Desulfosediminicola ganghwensis: one gene and its partner. Each later gene encodes a partner of the first gene's protein in a complex. Links are inferred from orthologs where the notes say so. Each region holds a gene or a part of one and is shown in the gene's direction. Other genes may lie near its edges.

What was found.
Region 2: the proteins of tig (region 1) and rpsG are in contact, whole or in part, in a crystal structure (PDB 3GTY), measured with the Thermotoga maritima proteins. The link is inferred for Desulfosediminicola ganghwensis from one-to-one orthologs. Residues at the interface, in WP_004081061.1 of Thermotoga maritima: Glu122, Val124, Val129, Leu130, Tyr133, Glu188, Gly259, Ile262, Tyr263, Glu266, Ser270, Glu273, Gln274, Glu277, Arg308, Gln311, Ile312, Ser315, Tyr316, Glu325, Arg329, Arg336, Leu363, Phe366, Trp367, Arg373, Leu377, Arg381, Leu384, Glu387; in WP_004081843.1 of Thermotoga maritima: Lys34, Lys52, Lys55, Glu59, Arg62, Gln63, Glu66, Asn67, Lys69, Val71, Arg95, Ala109, Lys110, Lys111, Gly112, Arg113, Pro114, Glu117, Glu121, Ile124, Ala125, Tyr127, Asn128, Asn129, Thr130, Gly131, Lys135, Asp139, Arg142, Met143.

The regions. Positions count from the first base shown.
Region 1 is NZ_CP050699.1:3,816,281-3,826,717, reverse strand. What follows is about bases 2,717-5,569. They hold tig (trigger factor), read left to right. Parts: upstream 2,717-3,406; coding sequence 3,407-4,732; downstream 4,733-5,569. Other genes in these bases: clpX (ATP-dependent Clp protease ATP-binding subunit ClpX), read left to right, coding at 5,500-5,569; clpP (ATP-dependent Clp endopeptidase proteolytic subunit ClpP), read left to right, coding at 4,896-5,498; FCL45_RS16315 (thioredoxin domain-containing protein), read right to left, coding at 2,717-2,789. Outside these bases: FCL45_RS16325 (pyridoxine 5'-phosphate synthase), read right to left, coding at 1-837; FCL45_RS16320 (PhoH family protein), read right to left, coding at 942-1,904; more of FCL45_RS16315, read right to left, coding at 1,929-2,716; more of clpX, read left to right, coding at 5,570-6,768; lon (endopeptidase La), read left to right, coding at 6,842-9,214. UniProt on the Bacillus subtilis protein: Involved in protein export. Acts as a chaperone by maintaining the newly synthesized protein in an open conformation. Functions as a peptidyl-prolyl cis-trans isomerase.
Region 2 is NZ_CP050699.1:5,060,487-5,073,512, reverse strand. The notes cover bases 1-2,785. They hold rpsG (30S ribosomal protein S7), read left to right. Parts: upstream 1-1,048; coding sequence 1,049-1,522; downstream 1,523-2,785. Other genes in these bases: fusA (elongation factor G), read left to right, coding at 1,598-2,785; rpsL (30S ribosomal protein S12), read left to right, coding at 645-1,016; rpoC (DNA-directed RNA polymerase subunit beta'), read left to right, coding at 1-480. In the rest of the region: more of fusA, read left to right, coding at 2,786-3,676; tuf (elongation factor Tu), read left to right, coding at 3,701-4,891; rpsJ (30S ribosomal protein S10), read left to right, coding at 4,904-5,215; rplC (50S ribosomal protein L3), read left to right, coding at 5,261-5,890; rplD (50S ribosomal protein L4), read left to right, coding at 5,928-6,551; FCL45_RS21890 (50S ribosomal protein L23), read left to right, coding at 6,548-6,835; rplB (50S ribosomal protein L2), read left to right, coding at 6,919-7,740; rpsS (30S ribosomal protein S19), read left to right, coding at 7,758-8,033; rplV (50S ribosomal protein L22), read left to right, coding at 8,081-8,416; rpsC (30S ribosomal protein S3), read left to right, coding at 8,448-9,095; rplP (50S ribosomal protein L16), read left to right, coding at 9,147-9,563; rpmC (50S ribosomal protein L29), read left to right, coding at 9,560-9,748; rpsQ (30S ribosomal protein S17), read left to right, coding at 9,821-10,081; rplN (50S ribosomal protein L14), read left to right, coding at 10,141-10,509; rplX (50S ribosomal protein L24), read left to right, coding at 10,566-10,898; and more genes.

The DNA.
Region 1 (10,437 bases):
CTGGCCAAGCTTCTCTATTGCTTTAGCAATTTTCTTTTTCTGACCTATTACATCAAGACCACCCTCGGTAGTCAGTTCCTGACGTTTTTCCGGTACCAGAGTGACAAGATCAGGAATTACTTCCAGGGCGATACCGATCATCTCTTTAGTGGCGCCCATTTCAAGGTTCATCTTGGTTTTAATGGTTTTGCGAAGAATATGTACATCGCGATCCTGGATGTGGCGACGATCTTCGCGCAGGTGGATAACGATACCTTCAGCGCCGGCGAGCTCACACATTGCGGCGGCTGTTACCGGGTCTGGTTCGGTGGTTCCCCGTGCCTGGCGAATTGTTGCAATGTGATCGACGTTAATTGCAAGATGCGTCATTTGATTTCTCCTGTAGTGTTCAAATCGGGAAAGTAACTCCTGCTCTTTATCATACATCTCAAGAGCTTCCTGCTCGCTTCGTTCATGATCCATACCCAGCAGGTGAAGCAATCCGTGAACGATAAGCCAGTTCAGGCGGAAAGGAAAAGGCTGGTCTAGTTCATGAGCTTCACGAAGGGCAGTGTCGAGGGAGATAATGATATCTCCCAGCTCATCAATGGGCAATTCTGAGAAGGGAGATTCCTCGGTGGCTTCGAATAAAGGAAAAGAGAGAACGTTGGTAGGTCCTTCTTTACCACGATACTGATTGTTGAATCTGCTCATTTCTTCATCGTCTATGAGCAGTATGGAAACGGAATGTCCGTTGACCTCCAATTGGTTCATGAACCATTGAGTCCTGCGTTTCAGTTTCTCAATATTAACAGGGAACGATGGCAGTGTGTACTGGGTAGAGATATCTACGGGCATGATAGGATGTCGGGATTATATGATGAATTCTGAAATTAAAAAGGGAAGAGAGCCTCAAGTACGGTTCTCATCCCTTCAATCTTACCGGAATAAGGAAAGATAAATCAATCTTCATCCGTTTCGTAGGCTTGAATTATTTTCTGCACCAGCGGGTGACGGACCACGTCGGCCTTAGAGAAAGTGCAAAACCTGATCCCTTCAATGTTTTTGAGAAGTTTTTTCGCTTCCACCAGGCCAGAGTGCTGTTTGACCGGCAGGTCAACCTGGGTAATGTCACCGGTAATAACAGCGCAGGAATCAAAACCTACCCTGGTAAGAAACATTTTCATCTGTTCACGGGTCGTGTTCTGGGCTTCATCTAGAATAATAAAAGCATTACTTAGGGTTCGGCCGCGCATGAAAGCCAGAGGTGCTATCTCGATAACACCTCGCTCAACGAGGTCCTGGCACTTTTCTGCACCGACCATATCGTTGAGCGCGTCATGAAGCGGACGCAGATACGGGTTGACTTTCTGTGCCAGGTCGCCAGGCAGAAATCCTAGCTTTTCACCAGCTTCCACTGCCGGTCTGGTGAGAATGATCGAGCGTACCTGGCCGGTGACGAGAGCTGAGGCAGCCATGGCTACAGCCAGGTAGGTCTTCCCGGTACCGGCGGGGCCAATGCCGAAGACAATGTCATTATCCCGAATGGCATCTATGTAGATCTTTTGGTTTTTTGTTTTAGGAGAAATCACCCGATTCTGGGTGGTGACATACACCTTGTCTAAAAATATCTTATCGAGCCTGGCCTTCGGAGTGGATTCCAGAATACGCAGACCGAAAGCGAAATCTGAGCTGTAGACAGGATACCCTTTGCCTATCAGTTCATAGAGCTGAGAAAGCAGTTCCGATGCTATTTCCACATCGTGCTGGAAGCCACTGATGTTCAGGTTATTGCCACGGGCGCTGATTTTCACGCCGGAACTGTTCTCAATGATATGGAGATTCCTGTTGAGATCTCCAAAGAGGTTCATGGCTATCTGATTGTCGTCAAACTCCAGAACCTGGCTAAATTGTTGTTTACTCATCAAGTTACTGTTTATGTAAGCTTGCTATTTGGCGACAAGCTCTTCGTTGATCATGTTCTGGAAAGCCTGCACCGATCTGTCGGAAACTCTACGTCCATTGATAAATACGGTTGGTGTTCCTGTTACCTCGGCACGTTTGGCGTCACTGAGGTCTTTTTGAATTTTCTGGCGAACCTGGCCAGAGTTCATATCTTTTTCGAACTTCTCCATGTCGAGACCAAGGCCACCGGCGATATCGGTAATGAGCTGATTAGAGAGTTTCGGTGCGGCAAACAGTTTGTCGTGAAACTCCCAGAATTTACCCTGCAGATCAGCCGCCATAACAGCGCGGTGTGCTGGCTCAGCCATTTTGTGGAAGCTGAGTGGCATGTTCTTAAAAACAAGCTTAATATTGTCTTTGTTGGCCTCAAAAACTTTGTTCAATACAGGTTCGAGCTTCTTGCAGTATGGGCATTCAAAGTCTGTGAAGATGACCATGGTAACTGGCGCATCGGCATTACCCTTAAACGGGGAATCTGTAATGTCAATTTCCTGAACAAAGTTTAAGCTCACTCTGGTGAATGTGTTGGCGGAGGTGTCCACAAGGTAGAGCCAGTCGCCGGTTGCGGAAATGTCAATGCCTGTCACTCCCTCTCCGGCCGGGATGGTACCTAGCTCATCGCCTTTGTAGTCGTAAATCACCACATTATGTTTATCATCCAGCACGTACGTTAGCTTTCCGTCAAGTGACTGGGCGAAATCAAGCGGTTTACCTGCTAACTGAACATTCTCAACCACTTTCCACTCAAGCTTGTTGCTTTTTCCGGTGTTCTGAATAGCGTTTGCTGTGAGTGGCAGGGAAAGGAGAAGGGCGGTACAGGCCAGTAGGGAAGTTTTGCGCAACATAAGCACCTCTATAATATTATGGTGATGATCTAATGAAATGTCCTGAAGAACTGACTTATGCCAATGTTAAGCGTTTTTACAAATAAATCAAACACACTGTGTGAAAATCGCCTATTCAAACATGTAATCGTTACCTCAACTTGAAAAAACTCTGGAAACTGATCGCACGAAATGGTATTTATAGCATCTTTTTCGCACTTGGGCTCGTTAAGACTGCTTTAGAGTCTTGACTGGGGCTGTGATGTGAATTACAAGAACTTGGTTAAAGTTAATTAATTTCCTCTTATCTCTTCAGGAGATTTATTGTTTGGGGGAAAGTGGTTAGAAATATATGTTCGTGCCGAAATTGTTGGAGTACGATCAGGACTTGCGAGGGTGGCGGAATTGGTAGACGCACCAGACTTAGGATCTGGCGCCTTACGGTGTGGGGGTTCGACTCCCCCCTCTCGCACCACTGATCTGACACGATGAACGTTCTACATTTCACCCCGGCACAACAAAAATCCAGACAGTCATAGAATCAACGTGCGGCGTAGTTCAACTCCGGTGAAATGATCGGGCGCGTACGCATGCTGTGGCTGATGGACTATAGGGAACTCAAAAAAAGGAAAACTCAGATGGAAGTAAACATTGAAAGTGTCGGTACTCTGACCAAAAAAGTAACAGTAACTATCCCGGAGAGCGACGTTCAGCCGAGACTGAACGCGGAGTATGACAAGCTGAAAAAAGATTCCAAGATGAAGGGTTTCAGACGCGGCAAGGTACCTCGCTCCATCGTCATCAAGAATTACAAACCACAGGTTGAAGGTGAGATTGGCGAAAAGCTTGTTCAGGAAACCTACTTCGATGTGATTGAAAAAGAGAATGTCGACGCTGTTACCCATCCTGAGATCACCAGTGTAAATTACAACGAAGACGGTTCTTTCACCTATTCCGCCAACGTCGATGTCCGCCCTGAGTTTGAGCTTGGTGAGTACAAAGGTCTCGAGATTGAGAAGCCTGAAGCTCTCGTAACAGATGAAGAAGTGCAGCTTGAACTCGAATCTCTGCAGAAAGAGATGGCTGTTCTGCGTTCTGTTGAAGATCGTGCGATCGAAAAAGGTGATGTTGTTGTGGTAGACTTCCAGGGCTACCATGACGGCGAAGCCATGAAGCAGGTTAAAAACGAAGACTACTCTGTCGATGTCGGTTCAGGCCGGATGGGAGAAGAATTCGAGGCCAAGCTAATCGGCATGAAGAAGGGTGAAGAGGCGACCCACGAGGTGGATTTCCCCGAGTCTCATCCAAACCCGGTTCTCAAAGGCAAGACCGTTGAGTTCAAGATCAACGTTAAAGATGTGAAAGAACGTGTCCTCGCAGAGCTCAACGATGAGTTCGCTAAAGATGTAAGCGAGAACTTTGAGACACTGGATGCACTGAAGGCTTCAATCAGCGAGCGCAAAATTAAAGAGCGTGAAGAAGCAAACGATGGTGTAGTAACCGACAGAATCATGCAAAAACTGCTCGAAAGCCATGACTTCGAGGTACCGAACAGATTGGTTGCTTTCGAGATTGAGCAGATGATCAAGCAGACTGAGCAGCAGCTTGAGCAGGCTGGGGTAAGTCTTGAGGCAGCAGGTCTCTCCAAGGAGAAACTGGCTGAGCAGAATTCAGAGGTTGCCACCAAGCGTGTTCGTGGCGATTTCATTCTCAAGAAAATTGGTGAGACCGAGTCTATCAAAGTTGAAGATGAAGATCTCGAGCGCGGTTTCCAGCGTATCGGTGATCAGTACAACATGCCGGTTGCAAAGGTTAAGGAATTTTTCCAGAGCCGTGACGATCTTCTCCCATTCATGAATGAACTGCTGAACGAAAAGATTCTTCATTTCCTCCGCGACAACGCAGAAATGGTTGCAGAAAAGCCAGTTCCAGCTGAATCAGAGGGCGAGGAAAAGGCTGAATAAGCTAAAGAATGTTAACAGCCTCCTGGCATTATGTCGGGAATGGATATATATTTGATCTGCATAGTGAACTTATAAGTATCACCGTCGGATCTTATAAATAATCATAGACGACTGCAACCGGCGTGTGCCCGTTGCAGTCGTCCCATTTTAGGAGTGTGACGATATGAATCTAGTCCCTATGGTAGTTGAGCAGAGTCCTCGAGGAGAACGAGCATATGACATCTACTCCCGTCTGCTGAAAGAACGCATCGTCTTTCTTGGTTCAGCAGTCAATGACGACGTGGCCAATGTTATTATTGCTCAGCTACTGTTCTTGGAGGCTGAGGATCCCGAGAAAGATGTAACTTTTTATATCAATTCTCCCGGTGGTTCCGTAACTTCAGGCATGGCGATTTATGACACCATGCAATATGTTAAATGTGACATCGCAACCCTCTGTCTTGGCCAGGCGGCCTCGATGGGTGCCTTGCTACTTGCTGCCGGTGCTGCTGGCAAGCGTTACTCGCTTCCCAATTCACGCATTATGATTCACCAGCCGATGGGTGGTTTTCAGGGGCAGGCTACTGATATTGATATTCACGCCAGGGAAATTCTCCGGATGCGTGAAGATTTGAATAAGATTCTTGCCCACCATACCGGACATGATGTCGAGAAAATTTCTCTCGATACAGAGCGGGATAACTTTATGAGTGCCGTGGAAGCTAGGGAGTATGGTATAATTGATAAAGTTATCGTAAATCGTGATGTTTTAGATAAGGAAGAATAATATGGCCGATATTGACAATAACGAGCCTGAATGTAACTGCTCGTTTTGCGGAAAAAGCCAGGAAGAAGTTGAAAAGCTTATAGCTGGTCCGGATGTCTACATCTGTGATGAGTGCATTGAACTGTGCAATGAGATCGTCAATGAAGAGGGTGATGGAGGTGAGGAGCCTGGTGAGGAAGCCATGGCCGCTTCGCTGAAGCCCAAGGAAATTCATGACTATCTCAATGATTATGTGATAGGACAGGATTACGCCAAGAAAGTGCTCTCCGTCGCTGTGCACAACCACTATAAGCGCATTGACGCTCCAGTAACTGACGATTCCGTCGAACTTCAAAAATCCAACATCATCCTGATTGGCCCGACCGGGTCCGGCAAGACCCTGGTAGCCCAGACTCTCGCCAAGATTCTTAACGTTCCTTTCTGCATGGCCGATGCCACTACTTTGACAGAGGCCGGGTATGTTGGGGATGATGTGGAAAATATCCTTGTGAACCTGTTACAGTCTGCAGATTACGATATCGAGCGGGCAGAGCGGGGGATCATTTATATCGATGAGATCGATAAGATTGCCAGGAAGTCCGACAGTCCATCGCTTACCCGTGACGTTTCCGGTGAGGGCGTGCAACAGGCACTGCTGAAGATCATCGAGGGCACCGTTGCTTCGATTCCGCCCAAAGGTGGTCGCAAGCACCCTCAGCAGGAGTTGGTGAAAATTGATACCACCAATATCCTCTTTATTGTTGGTGGTGCGTTTGTTGGCCTCGATATGGTAGTGAAGCGTCGTGAAGGCAGAAAGTCGATCGGCTTCGGTGCCAAGGTCATGTCTGAGAACAAGAAGGACCTGGGCGAATTGCTGGCGTCAGTTCAGCCGGAGGATCTGCTAAAGTTCGGTCTTATTCCTGAGCTGGTAGGGCGTCTGCCTGTTATTGCCACCATGAAAGAACTTCATGAAGAAGATCTGGTGCGTATCCTCCGTGAGCCGAAGAACGCTCTCACCAAACAATACCAGAAGCTTTTCGAGTTCGAAGGTATTCAGCTGAGATTTACAGAAGGGGCGTTGCTGGCGATTGCGCGCAAGGCTCTCGAACGTAAATCAGGGGCACGTGGTTTGCGTTCTGTAATGGAAGAGGCTATGCTGGATGTTATGTACGACTTGCCATCTAAAGAAAACGTTCAGGAATGTGTAATTTCTGAGCAGGTAATCGTTGATGGTGAGTATCCTGTTGTTCTGTATCAGAATGCACCCGAAGATTCGTTGAAAACAGCCTGATTTTACGCCCGGCATCATTTGCCGGGCGCGGCTATGACATAAAGGAGAACAAGTGACTAAGCTCTATCCGCTTATGCCGCTGCGGGATATTGTTATCTTTCCGCACATGGTAGCGCCACTGGTAGTGGGACGAAAAAAATCGATCCTCGCTTTAGAGGATGCGATGGAAAAGCGTACTGAAATTCTGCTTGTTACCCAGAAAGACTCCGCCGTAGATGATCCTGAAGAGGACGGCATTTACGAGTATGGTACGCTCGCCTCAGTTATGCAGTTGCTGCGCTTACCTGACGGTACCATTAAGGCACTGGTCGAGGGGAAAAAGAGAGCTAAAGTTATCTCTTATGTTCCCAATGAGAATTTCCTGCAGGCTGAAGTGCAGGAACTGGCTGACCAGATTGAAAAGACAGGCGAACTCATTGCCTATGAGCGAGAGCTTCGTAAATTTTTCGAAGAGTTTGCCTCTACCAATAAGAAAATCGCCAAAGAGGTGGTGAAATCAGTCAGTACTATCGAGGATCCGGTGAAGATGCTGGATATCATTTCCTCGCATTTACCGTTAAAGGCAAATGAGAAGCAGGAGATTCTCGAATGTGATGATTTAATTACCAGAATAGAGAAGGTTCTTGAGGTAATTCACCGGGAGATCGAGCTCGCCGAGCTGGAAAAGACTATAAACGCCAAGGTAAAGATGCGTATGGGCAAAACCCAGCGAAATTATTACCTGAGCGAGAAGGTTCGTGAGATCCAGACCGAGATGGGCCAGAATGAAGATGGCCTGGATGAGATGGGTGAGCTTGAGGAGCAGATAGGCAAAAAGAAGATGCCGCAGGTTGCCCGGGATAAGGCGCTCAAGGAGCTGAAAAAACTCAAAAATATGCCGCCGATGTCTGCCGAGACAACAGTTGTCCGCAATTACATCGATTGCATTGTGAACCTCCCCTGGCAGAAGAAATCCAAATCTCAGCTCGATATTGCCAAAGCCGAGCGGATTCTCGACGAAGATCATTACGGACTGGAGAAGACCAAGGAGCGAATTCTTGAGTACCTGGCTGTCCAGACCCAGGTAAAAAAGATCAAGGGTCCTATTCTTTGTCTGGTCGGTCCTCCAGGTGTCGGTAAGACCTCAATCAGCCGTTCGATTGCCAGGGCAATGGGCAGAAAATTTGCCCGTCTGTCACTCGGTGGTGTAAGGGATGAGGCAGAGATTCGCGGCCACAGGCGTACCTACATCGGTGCTATGCCGGGTAAGATTATTCAGTCTATGCAGAAAGCGAATGTTGCCAACCCGGTATTTTGTCTCGATGAGGTGGATAAAATGTCCATGGACTTCCGTGGCGATCCATCTTCTGCGCTGCTTGAAGTACTTGATCCAGAGCAGAACACTGCCTTTAACGATCATTATCTCGATATTGATTATGACCTGTCTGAAGTATTTTTTATAACTACCGCTAATAACCTGCACGGTATTCCGGTTCCACTTCAAGACAGGATGGAGATCATCCAGATTCGCGGCTATACCGAGCAGGAGAAGCTGAAGATTGCAGAAGGGTACCTGGTTCCCAAACAGCTTGAGGCAAATGGCTTTGCCATAGGCGATATCATGATGACGGATGGGGCAATTCTCGAAGTCATCAGGCGATATACAAGGGAGGCCGGTGTACGTAATCTTGAGCGAAACATCGCTTCACTATGCAGAAAAATAGCCCGTGATCGACTGAAGAAGAACGAAAAGGACAAGAAGTATCGGGTCAGTGCCCAGTCAGCTGTAAAGTTCCTGGGAACTCCTAAATACAGATATGGCCTGGCTGAAGAGCAGGATGAAATTGGCCTTACCACCGGCCTTGCCTGGACTGAAGTCGGCGGTGAGTTGCTCACCATCGAGGCTACCCTGATGCCTGGTTCCGGCAAGTTGACCATTACCGGTAAGCTTGGCGATGTAATGCAGGAATCAGCACAGGCAGCACTTTCCTACGTCCGCTCACGTGCCGATCTGCTTGGGCTTGAATCAAACTTCTACCAGAAGCTCGATATACACGTTCATGTACCGGAGGGTGCAATTCCCAAAGATGGACCGTCTGCCGGTATTACCATTGCCACTACCTTGGTCTCTGCATTACTCAGGGCACCTGTGCGGCATGAACTTGCAATGACCGGGGAAATTACCCTGCGAGGTCGAATTTTACCCATCGGCGGTTTGACCGAAAAATTACTTGCTGCCAAACGGGGTAATATCACTCATGTTCTGATTCCGAAGGATAATGAGCGTGATCTCGCTGATGTACCGACAAAAATCCGTAAAAGCCTCAACATTACGCTCGTGGAACATATGGATGAGGTACTGGAACATGCAATTGTATTGAAAGAAGGGGAGACTGTTCTAAAGACGCTTACTTCAAATGAGTTAGCGAGTAATGGCGAAGCATTGGAACATAATTCAGCACATTAGAACCTTTTTTGCTTGACGCGTTAGGGGGAAATTGGTAAATACTCCCTCATGCTAACGCAGGGCGGGTAGCTCAGTTGGGAGAGCATCGGCCTTACAAGCCGAGGGTCACAGGTTCAAGCCCTGTTCCGCCCACCAAGATTTTCACCGTGCGTCAAGCGTCACTACTGGGGTCGTAGTTCAGTTGGTTAGAATGCCGGCCTGTCACGCCGGAGGTCGCGAGTTCGAGTCTCGTCGGCCCCGCCAGTACAATTCAAGGGTTACAGTCACTATGGCTGTAACCCTTTTTTTGTTTCTTGTCTTTTATTCTTCTCGTCACATTCAAATAATAGGCAGTCCTGTCAAAATCATTCCGGTCTCTAATTAATTGAGTAAGTTGTCAGAATGTAATCAGGGGTAAAGGTAGCAGTTTACCCGGCAGGGGCTTTATTTTTTGTGTTTTTCGATCTGGTTCGAACAGAGCATGCCCTTTGATATTATGAGTATTTATCGGTACCACAATGGGATAGGGATGAGTTAAAGCGATTCATGTTTTGTCTGCCTTTACATTGTATTCACGGCGGCTATAATTAATTGTGGGATTTAAATTAAATCGCACTTTATTTGCTTGACGGGTTAGGGGGAAGTTGGTAAATAGTCCCTCACGCTGACGCGGGGCGGGTAGCTCAGTTGGGAGAGCATCGGCCTTACAAGCCGAGGGTCACAGGTTCAAGCCCTGTTCCGCCCACCAAAAATTTGACAGAGCGTCAAGCGTCATTACTGGGGTCGTAGTTCAGTTGGTTAGAATGCCGGCCTGTCACGCCGGAGGTCGCGAGTTCGAGTCTCGTCGGCCCCGCCAGTACGATAAAAGGGTTACAGTCAATAAGACTGTAACCCTTTTTTTGTTGCCCTTGTTCATAGCTTTTTCCTGATAAAAGCAGGTGTGTCATATATTATTATCAATTGCTAAACATTTGTTTTTTATTTGCTTGACGGGCCAGGGGGAAGTTGGTAAATAGTCTCTCACGCTGACGCGGGGCGGGTAGCTCAGTTGGGAGAGCATCGGCCTTACAAGCCGAGGGTCACAGGTTCAAGCCCTGTTCCGCCCACCAAAAATTTGACAGAGCGTCAAGCGTCATTACTGGGGTCGTAGTTCAGTTGGTTAGAATGCCGGCCTGTCACGCCGGAGGTCGCGAGTTCGAGTCTCGTCGGCCCCGCCAGTACGATAAAAGGGTTACAGTCAATAA
Region 2 (13,026 bases), 1.2 Mb from region 1 along the record:
GAACCCCTGATGGAGGGTACCGTAGTTCCCAACGACATCCTCAGCGTACTGGGTGTCAAAGAGCTGGCGAAATTCCTGGTGAATGAGATTCAGGAAGTATATCGTCTGCAGGGTGTTAAAATCAATGATAAGCACATCGAGGTCATTGTACGCCAGATGCTGAAGCGCGTAATGATTACTTCCGCAGGAGACTCTAAGTTCATGATAGGTGAGCAGGTCGAGTGGTGGAAGTTTGAAGAAGAGCGTGATAAGCTGATGAGCGAAGGACTGATGCCTGCGGTAGCGGAACCTCTGCTCCTCGGTGTAACAAAGGCTTCACTGTCAACCGAGAGTTTTATCTCGGCGGCATCCTTCCAGGAGACCACGAAAGTTCTGACCAATGCGGCTATGGCCGGAAAAGTTGACGAACTTGCCGGACTTAAGGAGAATGTCATCATGGGCCGGTTAATTTCTGCCGGTACTGGTCTTGACGGTCGGTAGCTAAAGCATGTTAAATTTAGGTTGAAGTACTATTTGGTCTTGACACTCCAATGGCGTTAGGGTAAATATCATCTCTTTCGTGCAAAATTTTTAGTGGCGAGATCCGTAACTGGTTTGTCAGAAATTATATATTAACTGTTATTCAAACAGGAGCAGTAGACGCAATGCCAACTATTAACCAACTCGTTAGGCGTGGCAGAAAGAAGATTGTCAAGAAGACAAACACTCCCGCCTTGAAAGGTTCTCCGCAGAAAAGGGGTGTATGTGTAAGGGTTTACACTACTACACCGAAAAAGCCAAACTCAGCGCTTCGTAAAGTTGCCAGGGTAAGACTTACAAACGGTATTGAAGTAACATCCTACATTCCGGGTATCGGACACAATCTGCAGGAGCACTCGGTTGTGTTGATCCGTGGCGGTAGAGTAAAAGATCTTCCTGGTGTTCGCTATCACATCGTACGTGGTACCCTCGACTCCCTTGGTGTTTCCGATAGGCGTCAGGGTCGTTCAAAGTATGGAGCCAAGCGTCCTTCCTAGTGGGGGGCGGGGCCTGATGGAGAAAAATTAATATGTCTCGTAGAAAAGTAATTAGTCGGCGTCCGATCGACACTGATCCTCGTTTCAACAGCGTGCTGGTGAGTAAGTTTACCAACGGTCTGATGGAGCGTGGTAAGAAGAGCCTCGCAATGCGTATCTTTTACGATGCGATGGATCTCGTTGACAGTAGAGTGCAGGATGATGATGCTATCAACGTCTTCGAAGGAGCAATGGAGAACGTTCGGCCTAAGGTAGAAGTTAAGTCCCGCCGTGTTGGTGGTGCTACCTACCAGGTGCCGATGGAAGTTCGCCAGACCCGTAGAAACGCATTGGCAATCCGCTGGATTATCGGCTTCGCAAAGTCTCGCTCAGGCAAGTCTATGTCTGAGAAGCTTGCTGCAGAGTTCATCGATGCATACAATAATCGTGGCGCGGCTGTTAAAAAGCGTGACGATACGCATCGTATGGCTGAAGCCAACAAGGCTTTTGCCCACTACCGCTGGTAGGGCAGATAGACGACATCGAGCGATGCTATGGGTTGGCATCAGCACTTACTTAATTTCTTTATTTGAGGGAGGGCGATGGCAACCCAGGTTGAGCTGACAGACGTCCGTAATATCGGCATCATGGCGCACATCGATGCTGGTAAGACAACGACCACAGAGCGCATACTCTATTACACAGGTCGTTCGCATAAGTTAGGCGAAGTTCATGAAGGCACAGCCGTTATGGACTGGATGGAGCAGGAACAGGAAAGAGGTATTACCATTACCTCGGCAGCAACGACCTGTTACTGGCATGATAAAAAAATTAACATCATCGATACGCCGGGTCACGTAGACTTCACAGTTGAGGTCGAACGTTCCCTGCGGGTGCTTGACGGTGCGATCGCAGTATTTTGTGCCGTAGGCGGTGTCGAACCGCAGTCAGAGACTGTATGGCGGCAGGCCAACAAGTACCATATCCCGAGAATAGCGTTCGTTAACAAGATGGACCGCGTCGGGGCTAATTTCGAACGTTGTGTTTCGATGATAGAGGGCAGGCTTGGAGCCAACGCGGTTCCAATCCAGATCCCCGTCGGCGCTGAAGCCGAGTTTGAAGGGGTGATAGACCTCGTTAAAGAGAAGATGCTCTCCTTTACAGAGCACACTCTTGGTCAGGAAGTTGTAGAGAAAGATATTCCTGCCGAATACACTAATGATTTCACGGCCGCACGTATGGCACTCCTCGAGAAGTTGGCCGACTTCGATGAGGATGTCATGGAAAAATACTTGAGTGATACGAAAGTATCTGCGACTGAGATCTATAACGCTCTCAGAAAGGCAACATTGGGTTTGGATCTCGTACCAGTGTTGTGTGGGAGTGCGTTTAAGAATAAAGGTGTCCAGCCTCTGCTCGATGCAGTGGTCGACTATCTTCCTTCACCTCTTGATGTTCCGGCTATTGACGGAATAGATAAGGACGGGGAAGAGGTCACCAGGAAAACCGACCCCAATGAAGCTTTCGCCGGGTTGGTATTCAAGCTGATGAGCGATGCGTTTGTTGAGAATCTCGCCTTTGTCAGAATTTACTCCGGTAAACTGGCTGTGGGGGATAAGGTCTTCAATCCGGCTAAGAAAAAGCAGGAGAAGGTCAGCAAGATTCTCAAGATGCACGCAAACAAACGCGAAGAGGTACGAGAGGTCGTAGCTGGTGATATCTGCGCCATTGTTGGTTTGAAGTTCACAACCACCGGTGATACGCTTTGTGAGAAGGGGGATTACATCATGCTTGAGAGCATGGATTTCCCGGATCCGGTGATTGGGGTTGCCATTGAACCAAGCACTAAGGCGGAAGAGAAAAAACTGGCTGAGTCTCTCCGAAGAATCGCCCTTGAAGATCCGTCATTTACTATCTCAACAGATAGTGACACGGGTCAGACAATTATTTCCGGTATGGGGGAACTTCACCTGGAAATAATTGTTCACCGACTGCTTCATGAGTTCAAAGTCGGTGCAAAGGTCGGTACACCACAGGTTGCCTATAAGGAGACCATTACCAAGGCGTGCCAGGCCGAAGGCAAGTTTGACCAACAGACTGGTGCTAAAGGTATGTATGGTCATGTGGTTCTCGAAGTTGAACCGCTGGCCCAGGGTGAAGGGTTTGTGTTTGAGTCCGCCGTTGACGAAGAACAGATCCCGACCGAATTTTTGGGAGCTATTGAAAAGGGAGTTGGCGATAGTCTTGACTCCGGCCCACTGATTGGTTACCCGCTTACAGATATAAAAGTACGATTATGCGGCGGGTCATATCATGAAGACGAATCTTCGGATATGGCATTTGGGGTAGCATCTTCCATGGCGATTCGCAGGGCAACCGCGGAGGCTGAGCCGGCACTGTTAGAGCCGGTTATGGATTTGATTGTTTTGACCCCGGAAGATTACATCGGTGACGTGATTGCTGATTTAAACAGTAAGCGCGGCAAGATTGTCGGTGTAGAGGCTGAAGGTGATCTGCAGAACGTTAAGGCCCATGTACCGTTGGCCGAAATGTTCGGATATTCGACATCACTGAGGTCGGCAACACAGGGAAGGGCAAATTTCACAATGCAATTCCTGGAATATAATATAGTACCCGCTGCCAAGGCAGAGGCAATTATTAAAAAAATCAGAGGGATCTAAGTCCAAGTAAATTGGGGTATTACTATGGCTAAGGAAAAATTCGAAAGGACTAAACCGCATGTCAATGTCGGCACTGTTGGCCACATTGATCACGGTAAGACCACATTGACAGCCGCGATTACTCGTGTACTGGCAACCAAAGGCCAGGCTAAGTTCACTGATTTCAGTGATATTGATAAAGCGCCTGAAGAAAAAGAGCGTGGAATCACTATTGCCACTGCCCACGTAGAGTACGAAACTGAGAATCGTCACTATGCTCACGTGGATTGTCCAGGCCATGCCGACTACATCAAGAACATGATCACTGGTGCAGCACAGATGGACGGTGCAATTCTGGTTGTTGCTGCAACCGATGGTGCTATGCCTCAGACCCGCGAGCATATCCTGCTTGCACGTCAGGTTGGTGTACCCGCAATCGTTGTGTTCCTTAATAAATGCGACATGGTCGATGATGAGGAACTGATTGAGCTGGTTGAGATGGAACTTCGTGAACTGCTTGATAAATACGAGTTCCCGGGCGATGATATTCCGTTTGTACAGGGTTCAGCTCTGCTTGCACTCGAGAATCCTGAAGATCCTGAGAAAGCAGCATGTATCTGGGAGCTCATGGAGCAGGTAGATGCGTATATCCCAGAGCCTGTACGAGACGTTGATCAGGCATTCCTGATGCCGATTGAGGACGTTTTCTCCATCTCCGGTCGTGGTACCGTTGCAACCGGTCGTGTTGAGCGTGGTATCATCAGGGTTGGTGAAGAAATCGAGATCGTCGGTATCAAAGAAACCCAGAAAACAACCTGTACCGGTGTTGAGATGTTCAGAAAACTTCTCGACGAAGGTCAGGCTGGTGATAACATCGGTGCTCTGCTGCGCGGTGTTAAGCGCGAAGATATCGAGCGTGGTCAGGTTCTTGCCAAGCCAGGTTCAATTACTCCGCACACCCAGTTTGAAGCAGAAAGCTACATCCTCGGAAAAGACGAGGGAGGCCGTCATACTCCATTCTTTAACGGGTATCGTCCGCAGTTCTATTTCAGAACAACTGACGTTACAGGAGTAGTAACTCTTCCGGAGGGAACCGAGATGGTCATGCCCGGAGACAATGTTTCTATTACTGCCGAGCTGATCACTCCTATCGCTATGGATGAGGGACTTCGTTTTGCTATCCGTGAGGGTGGTAGAACTGTTGGTGCCGGCGTAGTAAGCAAAATTATTAAATAAAGGTGTACGATGATACCTACAGAAAAAATTCGTATTCGTTTGAAAGCTTACGATCATAAACTGCTCGACCAGTCTACTTCTGAGATTGTAGAGACAGCAAGAAGGACCGGCTCTGCTGTGGCGGGTCCGATTCCTCTGCCGACTACTGTGAACAAGTTCTGCGTTCTCCGTTCACCGCATGTAGACAAAAAGTCCAGAGAACAGTTTGAAATGAGAACCCATCGTCGTTTACTGGATATCCTTGAGCCTACCCAGCAGACTATTGATCTGCTGATGAAACTCGAGCTCTCCGCTGGCGTCGATGTTGAAATTAAGCTGCCTTAACCGGCAGGCGATATTGCAAAGTAAATTGAAGCATCGGGTGCAATTATGCCAAAGACAATGGGTATTTTAGGAAAAAAGGTTGGAATGACCCGCATCTACACCGAACTGGGGCAGGCAGTACCAGTTACAGTTGTAGAAGCAGGACCTTGCAAGATTCTCCAGATTAAAACTGTAGAGAATGACGGGTACAGCGCAATTCAGGTTGGTTTCGACCAGCAGAAAGCGCAAAGGGTTAACAAACCAACTGCAGGCCACTTGAAAAAATCTGACTCAGATGGCTTCTACCACATCCGCGAGTTCAGAGTAGCTGCGGACGCTTCTTACGAGGTGGGTCAGGAGGTCAGCATTGAGGAGCTTTTCAAGGTTGGTGATGTTGTTGACGTTCAGGGAACCAGCAAAGGTCGCGGTTTCCAGGGTGTTGTCAAGCGCTACGGCTTTAAAGGTGGTTGCTCAACACATGGCTCCATGTTCCATAGAGCACCAGGTTCAATCGGTTGCTCAGCCTGGCCGAGTCGCGTTATGAAGGGAAAGAAGATGCCCGGTAGAATGGGTAATGATACCGTTCTGAAAAAGAACGTTATTGTTATGGATGTTCGTGCAGATGAGAATGTTGTTCTGCTTAAGGGACCTGTTCCTGGGGCCAAAAATGGCCTTTTGAAAATTTTTTCCAAATAATTGATGTCGGAACGAGATCAGGTTCGAGGAGATAATAATGTCAACTATAAACGTAGTTAACACCAAGAATGAGAACGTCGGTCAGGTAGAACTGAACGATGACGTTTTCAATCTTGAGGTGAAGGAGTATATCCTCCACGATGTAGTTCGGATGCAGCGCGCTGCCCGTCGTGCAGGTAATGCCTGTACCAAAACCCGCGTTGAAGTAAGCGGTGGTGGAGCCAAGCCATGGCGTCAGAAAGGCACTGGACGCGCACGCGCCGGTAGCCGTACTTCTCCTATTTGGAGAGGTGGTGGTGTAACTTTCGGTCCCAAGCCACGTGATTACAGTTTCAAGCTGAACAAGAAAGTTAAAAAGCAGGCACTGGCGATGGCCATGAGCGCTCGTCTTCAGGAAAACAACGTGGTTGTGCTCGAAGACTTCGCTATGGAAGATATCAAGACCAAAGATTTCATGGGCGTGATGAAGGCGCTTGAGATCGAGAACGGTCTGATCGTAATCGACGGAGACAACGATAACCTGAAGCTTTCATCCAGAAATGTAAATGGCTTTAAGGTTATGCCTTCGGAAGGACTCAATGTATACGATGTGCTGCTGCACAAAAAACTGGTCCTTGTAAAACCTGTAATAGAAAGCCTTGAGAAGAGGTTGATGGCATGAAAAATATCTACGGCGTTTTAAAGGGGCCCTGCCTCACAGAGAAGGCCGCCTTGTTACAGGAAGAAGGCGGCAAGGTCGTCTTTAAGGTACATCCCAAGGCGAACAAGATAGAAATCAAAAAAGCAGTTGAGACCATGTTCAACGTTAAAGTTAAGGACGTGAGAACTGCTAACATGCACGGAAAGCAGAAGAGGGTTGGCCAGAAAATTGGAATGACCAATGACTGGAAAAAAGCGTACGTTACCCTCGCTGAAGGTGAGATTAACTTTGCTGACGAACTGTAATCAGCAAATGATCAACGTGCTGTAAACTCTCTCATATTGAATGATTCTATCTAATTTTATCATGATGGAGCGATTGGGAAACCATGGCTATTAAGACATATAAACCAACATCAGCCGGTAAGCGACACCAGGTATCAATTAAGAATCCTGACCTGTCCAGCAAACGCCCGGAAAAGAGTCTGGTGACAAGCCTGTCAAAGACCGGCGGAAGAAACAATTACGGACGTATTACCTCACGCCACATTGGCGGTGGACACAAACGTAAATATCGTATAATTGATTTCAAGCGTGACAAAACTGAAATCGACGCTAAAGTGGTAGCGATTGAATATGATCCGAACAGATCTGCTAATATCGCACTGCTCAGCTACGTGGATGGTGAAAAGCGTTACATTTTATCTCCAAACGGAGTTGCTGTAGGCGATGTAATAGTTGCAGGGGATAACGTTGATATCCAGCCCGGCAACTGCCTGCCGATGAATAATATCCCGCTTGGTACTGTTATTCACAACCTTGAGATGAAGATCGGTAAAGGCGCACAGCTCGTGCGTTCAGCTGGTGCTTCAGCTCAGCTCATGGCTAAAGAAGGTGAATACGTACTGGTACGTCTGCCTTCCGGTGAGGTTCGAAAATTCCACAAGAATTGTCGCGCCTGTATCGGTTCTGTAGGCAACAGCGAGCACGGCAGCGCCAAGCTCGGTAAAGCCGGTCGTAACAGATGGAAGGGCAATAGACCACACGTTCGTGGTGTTGCCATGAACCCTGTTGATCATCCAATGGGTGGTGGTGAAGGTAAGAGTTCCGGTGGACGTCATCCTTGTACTCCTTGGGGTTATCCGACAAAAGGATACAAGACCCGGAAGAAGAAGGCTTCAGACAAGTATATTGTCAAGAAGAGATCATAATAATCAAGGAGTAACGTATGTCCCGTTCAATTAAGAAGGGTCCATTCATTGACGATCACCTGATGAGGAAAGTCCAGCAGACTTTAGAGTCTGGTTCTCGCAAAGTTATCAAAACCTGGTCTCGTCGCTCGGACATTAGTCCTGAGATGGTTGGACTGACCTTTGCAGTACACAATGGAAAAAAATTCATACCAGTTTTTGTCTCTGAGAACATGGTAGGTCACAAACTCGGTGAGTTTTCACCGACCAGAACCTATTATGGACACGCTTCAGACAAGAAAGGTAAAAAATAATATAGAAACATCACAGTTTCTGGTACGACTCATTGGGAGTACATACTATGGAAGCACGAGCCGTAGGGAAATATATTAGAATATCCCCACAGAAGGCACGATTGGTAGCAGATGTGGTTAGAGGCATGAACGTAGATCAAGCCATAACCACCCTTCGCTTCATGCCTAAGAAGGGAGCGGGTATTCTGCGTAAGGTAATCGAGTCTGCAGTAGCGAACGCAACTCAGGACGATCAGGCCGACGTTGATAATCTGTATGTTAAGACGATAATGATCGACGGTGGCCCATCACTGAAAAGGATTCGTCCGCGGGCAATGGGACGGGCAACCGGTATCATCAAGAGAACCAGTCATATCACTGTCATTCTTGATGAGAATGAATAAATTTTAGACTAAGCACTCTTTGGAGGTTGTTTTGGGCCAGAAGGTAAATCCACTAGGACTCAGACTGAACATTACCCGGACCTGGGACTCAATCTGGTACGCAGATAAAGAGTATTCGTCTTATCTGCTCGAAGACCAGAAAATTAAAAAGTTCCTGAAAAAACGTCTTAAGCATGCAGGTCTTGCTAAAGTCGTTATCGAGCGTACCGGCGAGAAAGTTCGCGCCAAGCTCTTTACCGCAAGACCGGGTATCGTAATTGGAAAGAAAGGCTCCGAGATTGAGATCCTGAAAAAAGATCTCGAAAAACTCGTAAGTCGCAAAGTGACTCTGGATATTCAGGAAGTTCGTCGTCCTGAAGCTGATGCTCAGCTTGTTGCAGAATCCATAGCTTCACAGCTTGAGCGACGTGTTGCTTTCAGACGCGCCATGAAAAAAGCTGTTAACTCCGCACTTCGTTTTGGCGTACAGGGAATCAAGATCTCTTGTTCCGGTCGTCTCGGTGGTGCTGAGATGTCCAGATGCGAATGGGTTCGTGAGGGCCGTGTACCTCTGCACACACTGCGTGCGGATGTTGACTACGCTCTTGCCGAAGCAAATACCACTTATGGTATTATCGGTGTAAAAGTCTGGATATTTAAAGGCGAAGTTCTGAGCGATAAAGAAGCACCGGCTGCATAAGCCAGGATCAGCAATCAGAGCACACATCCAAATTTTTATCTGGAGTAAATGATGTTAAGTCCAAGAAAGGTTAAGCATAGAAAGGTCTTCAAAGGAAGAATGAGAGGTACCGCATACCGCGGATCTTCCATCTCTTTCGGTGAATTCGCCTTGAAAGCTTTAGGCTGTGGCAAAATGACCGCCCAGCAGATTGAAGCTGCACGTATTACCATCAACAGAACTATGAAGCGTGGTGGTAAAGTTTGGATCCGTGTATTCCCGGACAAGCCGATCACCAAGAAGCCAGCGGAAACTCGCATGGGTAAAGGTAAAGGTAGTCCAGAGTACTGGGTAGCACCAATTAAACCTGGCAAGATCCTCTACGAGGTTGCTGGTGTAGATGAGACACTTGCCGTGAAGGCACTTACGCTGGCCGGCAACAAATTGCCGTTCCCAACAAAAGTGATCACCAGGAGGACCACTTTATGAAAGCAGTAGACATTCGTAAAATGTCCGACGAAGAATTGATCAAGAAAGAGAAAGAATTGTGTGAAGAACTTGGAAATCTTTCATTTCAGCACAGAATCAGACCTCTTGAAGATACCTCGCGTTTGAAAAAAATTAGAAAAGATATTGCTAGGATACAGACCGTTCGTAATGAGGTAGCCGCTTAGTAAGGTGGCTCCTCAAAATAAATTTAAAAATGGTAACATCCTCGCACTACTACATCACGAATTGATTAAATTATGAGTGAAAATACAAAGTCCAGAAAGACAAGAACCGGTTCTGTTGTTAGCAACAGAATGGAGAAGAGTGTTGTCGTCCGGGTCGAGCGCAGGGTTCGTCACAAACTGTATGGCAAATATGTGAAAACCAGCGTCAAGTACCTGGCTGATGATCCTGAGAACTGTTGCAACATTGGTGACACTGTTCTTATCGAGGAATGTCGTCCACTGAGTAAGAAAAAACGGTGGCGTGTTAAAACCATACTGCAGCAGGCTGTATAAGCGTTTTCTCCCCAGGGGAAAACGCCTGAACTGCTACAGATAAGATATCAGGTGAAATTATGATTCAAACAGAAACAATACTCAATGTTGCCGATAACTCCGGTGCCAAGAAGGTAATGTGTATCAAAGTTCTTGGCGGCTCCAAAAGGCGCTATGCTGGAATTGGTGACGTTATCACGGTTGCTGTTAAGGAAGCTATTCCGCACGCCAAGGTTAAGAAGGGTGAGGTCATGAAGGCCGTTATCGTTCGTACCGCCAAAGAGATGGAACGCATGGACGGAACCTGGGTTAAATTCGACGAGAACGCAGCAGTCATTCTTTCAGGGTCCGGTGAGCCGGTCGGTACTCGTATTTTCGGCCCGGTTGCCCGTGAGCTGAGAAACCAGGGTTTTATGAAAATTATTTCATTGGCCCCGGAAGTACTTTAACCGATTGCAAATCGTTCTCGACATTGAGATACATTGACTGAATAAAGGTATTGAAAATGAGACAGGGTAGAACATACCTGAAAAAAGATGATCAGGTTGAAGTGATCGCCGGTAAAGATAAGGGCCGCGTTGGTAAAGTCCTACGTGTGCTGCCGGCTGAGAATAAGGCGGTTGTTGAACGCATTAACATGATCAAGCGCCACACCAAACCGACTGAGATGGGCCAGCAGGGCCAGATCGTCGAGAAAGAGGCCCCGATCCATGTTTCGAATCTCCAGCTTATCTGTCCCGAGTGCACCAAGACTGGTCGTATCGGTAAGAAAGAACTGGATGATGGCACCAAGGTTCGTTACTGCAAAAGCTGCGGCGAGTCCATCGAGTCCAAATAATATAACGATAAGGCTTACACGCTAGGAGTATATACATGGGTGCGCTGAAAGAATTATATATAAATGAGGCCATTCCGGCTCTCAAAGAGGAATTTGGCTATAAAAATGCCATGCAGGTTCCCAAGATTGAGAAGATCATTCTCAATATGGGATTGGGTGAAGCTGTACAGAACCCGAAAATCGTTGAGGGTGCGGCTGATGAGTTGACCAAAATTGCTGGTCAGCGTGCAGTTGTAACCAAGGCTAAGAAGTCCATTGCGACATTCAAGCTTCGTGAGGGAATGCCGATTGGTTGTAGGGTTACCCTTCGTGGTGAGAAGATGTTAGATTTCTTCTCCAAGCTGGTCAACATCGCCTTGCCACGTGTACGTGACTTCCGTGGACTTTCTCCAAAGACGTTCGATGGTAGAGGAAACTTCTCCATGGGTGTTAAGGAGCAGATCATCTTCCCAGAGATTGATTACGATAAGATCGACAAGATCAAAGGCTTGAACATCACAATCGTAACCTCTGCAAATACTGACGAAGAAGCTTGTTTCCTTCTGAAGAAGATGGGAATGCCCTTCAAAAAATAGAATCGGTATTTTTGTACTGAGGATAACTAAAGAGAAAATCTGGAGGTCGTTTTGGCTAAGAAATCCATAATTGCTAAGGCACAAAGTAAACCAAAGTTTGGTGTGCGGAAGTACAACAGATGTCCAATCTGCGGACGTCCTAGAGCTTTCATCAGAAAGTTCGGTATCTGCAGAATTTGTTTCCGTAAGCTGGCGTCCAGTGGTGAAATCACTGGTGTTACCAAATCGAGTTGGTAAACCAGCAAAACCAACTTTGTTTGATTAGTAGATTACTTAAACAGAATAAGGAGTGTTCGCTATGTCAATGAGCGATCCCCTGGCAGATATGCTGACCAGGATCCGAAACGCAGTAATGGTAAAATTTGATACCGTTGACATGCCTAAATCGAACGTAAAGGTGAATATCGCCAAGGTTCTGAAAGATGAAGGCTTTATCAACGACTATCAAGTTTCCGACAAAGGAGTTCAAGGAACGCTTACTCTTACCTTGAAATATGGCCCGGATGGTGAAGCTGTGATCAGGGGCATTAAACGTGTAAGTAAGCCTGGTCTCCGAAAGTATGCCAAAGCAAGCGCAATTCCCACAGTCCTTTCCGGACTTGGTGTGGCAATTGTTTCTACTTCGAAAGGCATCATCACTGATAAACAAGCAAGGGCCCTGAACACTGGCGGGGAGATCATTTGCGAGATTTGGTAATTTCGCAAATAAGGAGGTAATTATGTCTCGTATTGGTAAGCAACCAATTCCTGTGCCCGCTGGAGTGAAAGTTGACATCATGGGTCAGCAAATCACAGTTACCGGGAATAAAGGAAGTCTGGAACTTGAAGCGCGTCCTGAAGTTGAAATTAAGCTCGAGGACAATCAAATTATTGTAAATGGTCGTGACGAAAGCAGAAAAACAAATGCGTTCCGCGGTCTGTTCCGTAGCCTCGTAAACAACATGATCATTGGTGTTGTCGAAGGTTTCAAAAAAACTTTGATTATCGAAGGTGTTGGTTACAAGGCAAATGTTGCCGGTTCCAATCTCACCTTGAATGTAGGATTCTCCAACCCAGTTGACTTTACACTTCCCAAAGAAGTGCAGGCAACCGTTGAAGGCGCCAACAAGATTACACTTGAATCTATTGATAAAAATCTCCTCGGCCTTACCGCCGCCAAGATTCGTCAGATCAGAAAACCTGAGCCATACAAGGGCAAAGGTATTCGCTACGAAGATGAACATATCGTACGTAAAGTCGGTAAAGCTGGTGCTAAATAATTTCTCGTAACGTTTTACGTTGCAGGTAAAATTTATAACGGAATAGAACTATGGCTAAGACGAATCCCAGGACAGTCGCGAGAGCGAAGCGTGTCCGTAGAATTCGAAAAAAGATCACAGGTACAAGCGAGCGGCCACGTCTTAGAGTATTTAAAAGCAACAAGCACATTTACGCTCAGATTATTGATGACGTAGCAGGTCGTACTCTTGCAGCAATGTCCACCATCGATAAAGAATTCGCTGTTGGTGAGGATGCCAGTAAAACTGGAGCTGCAAAAGCTGTTGGAATGAAAA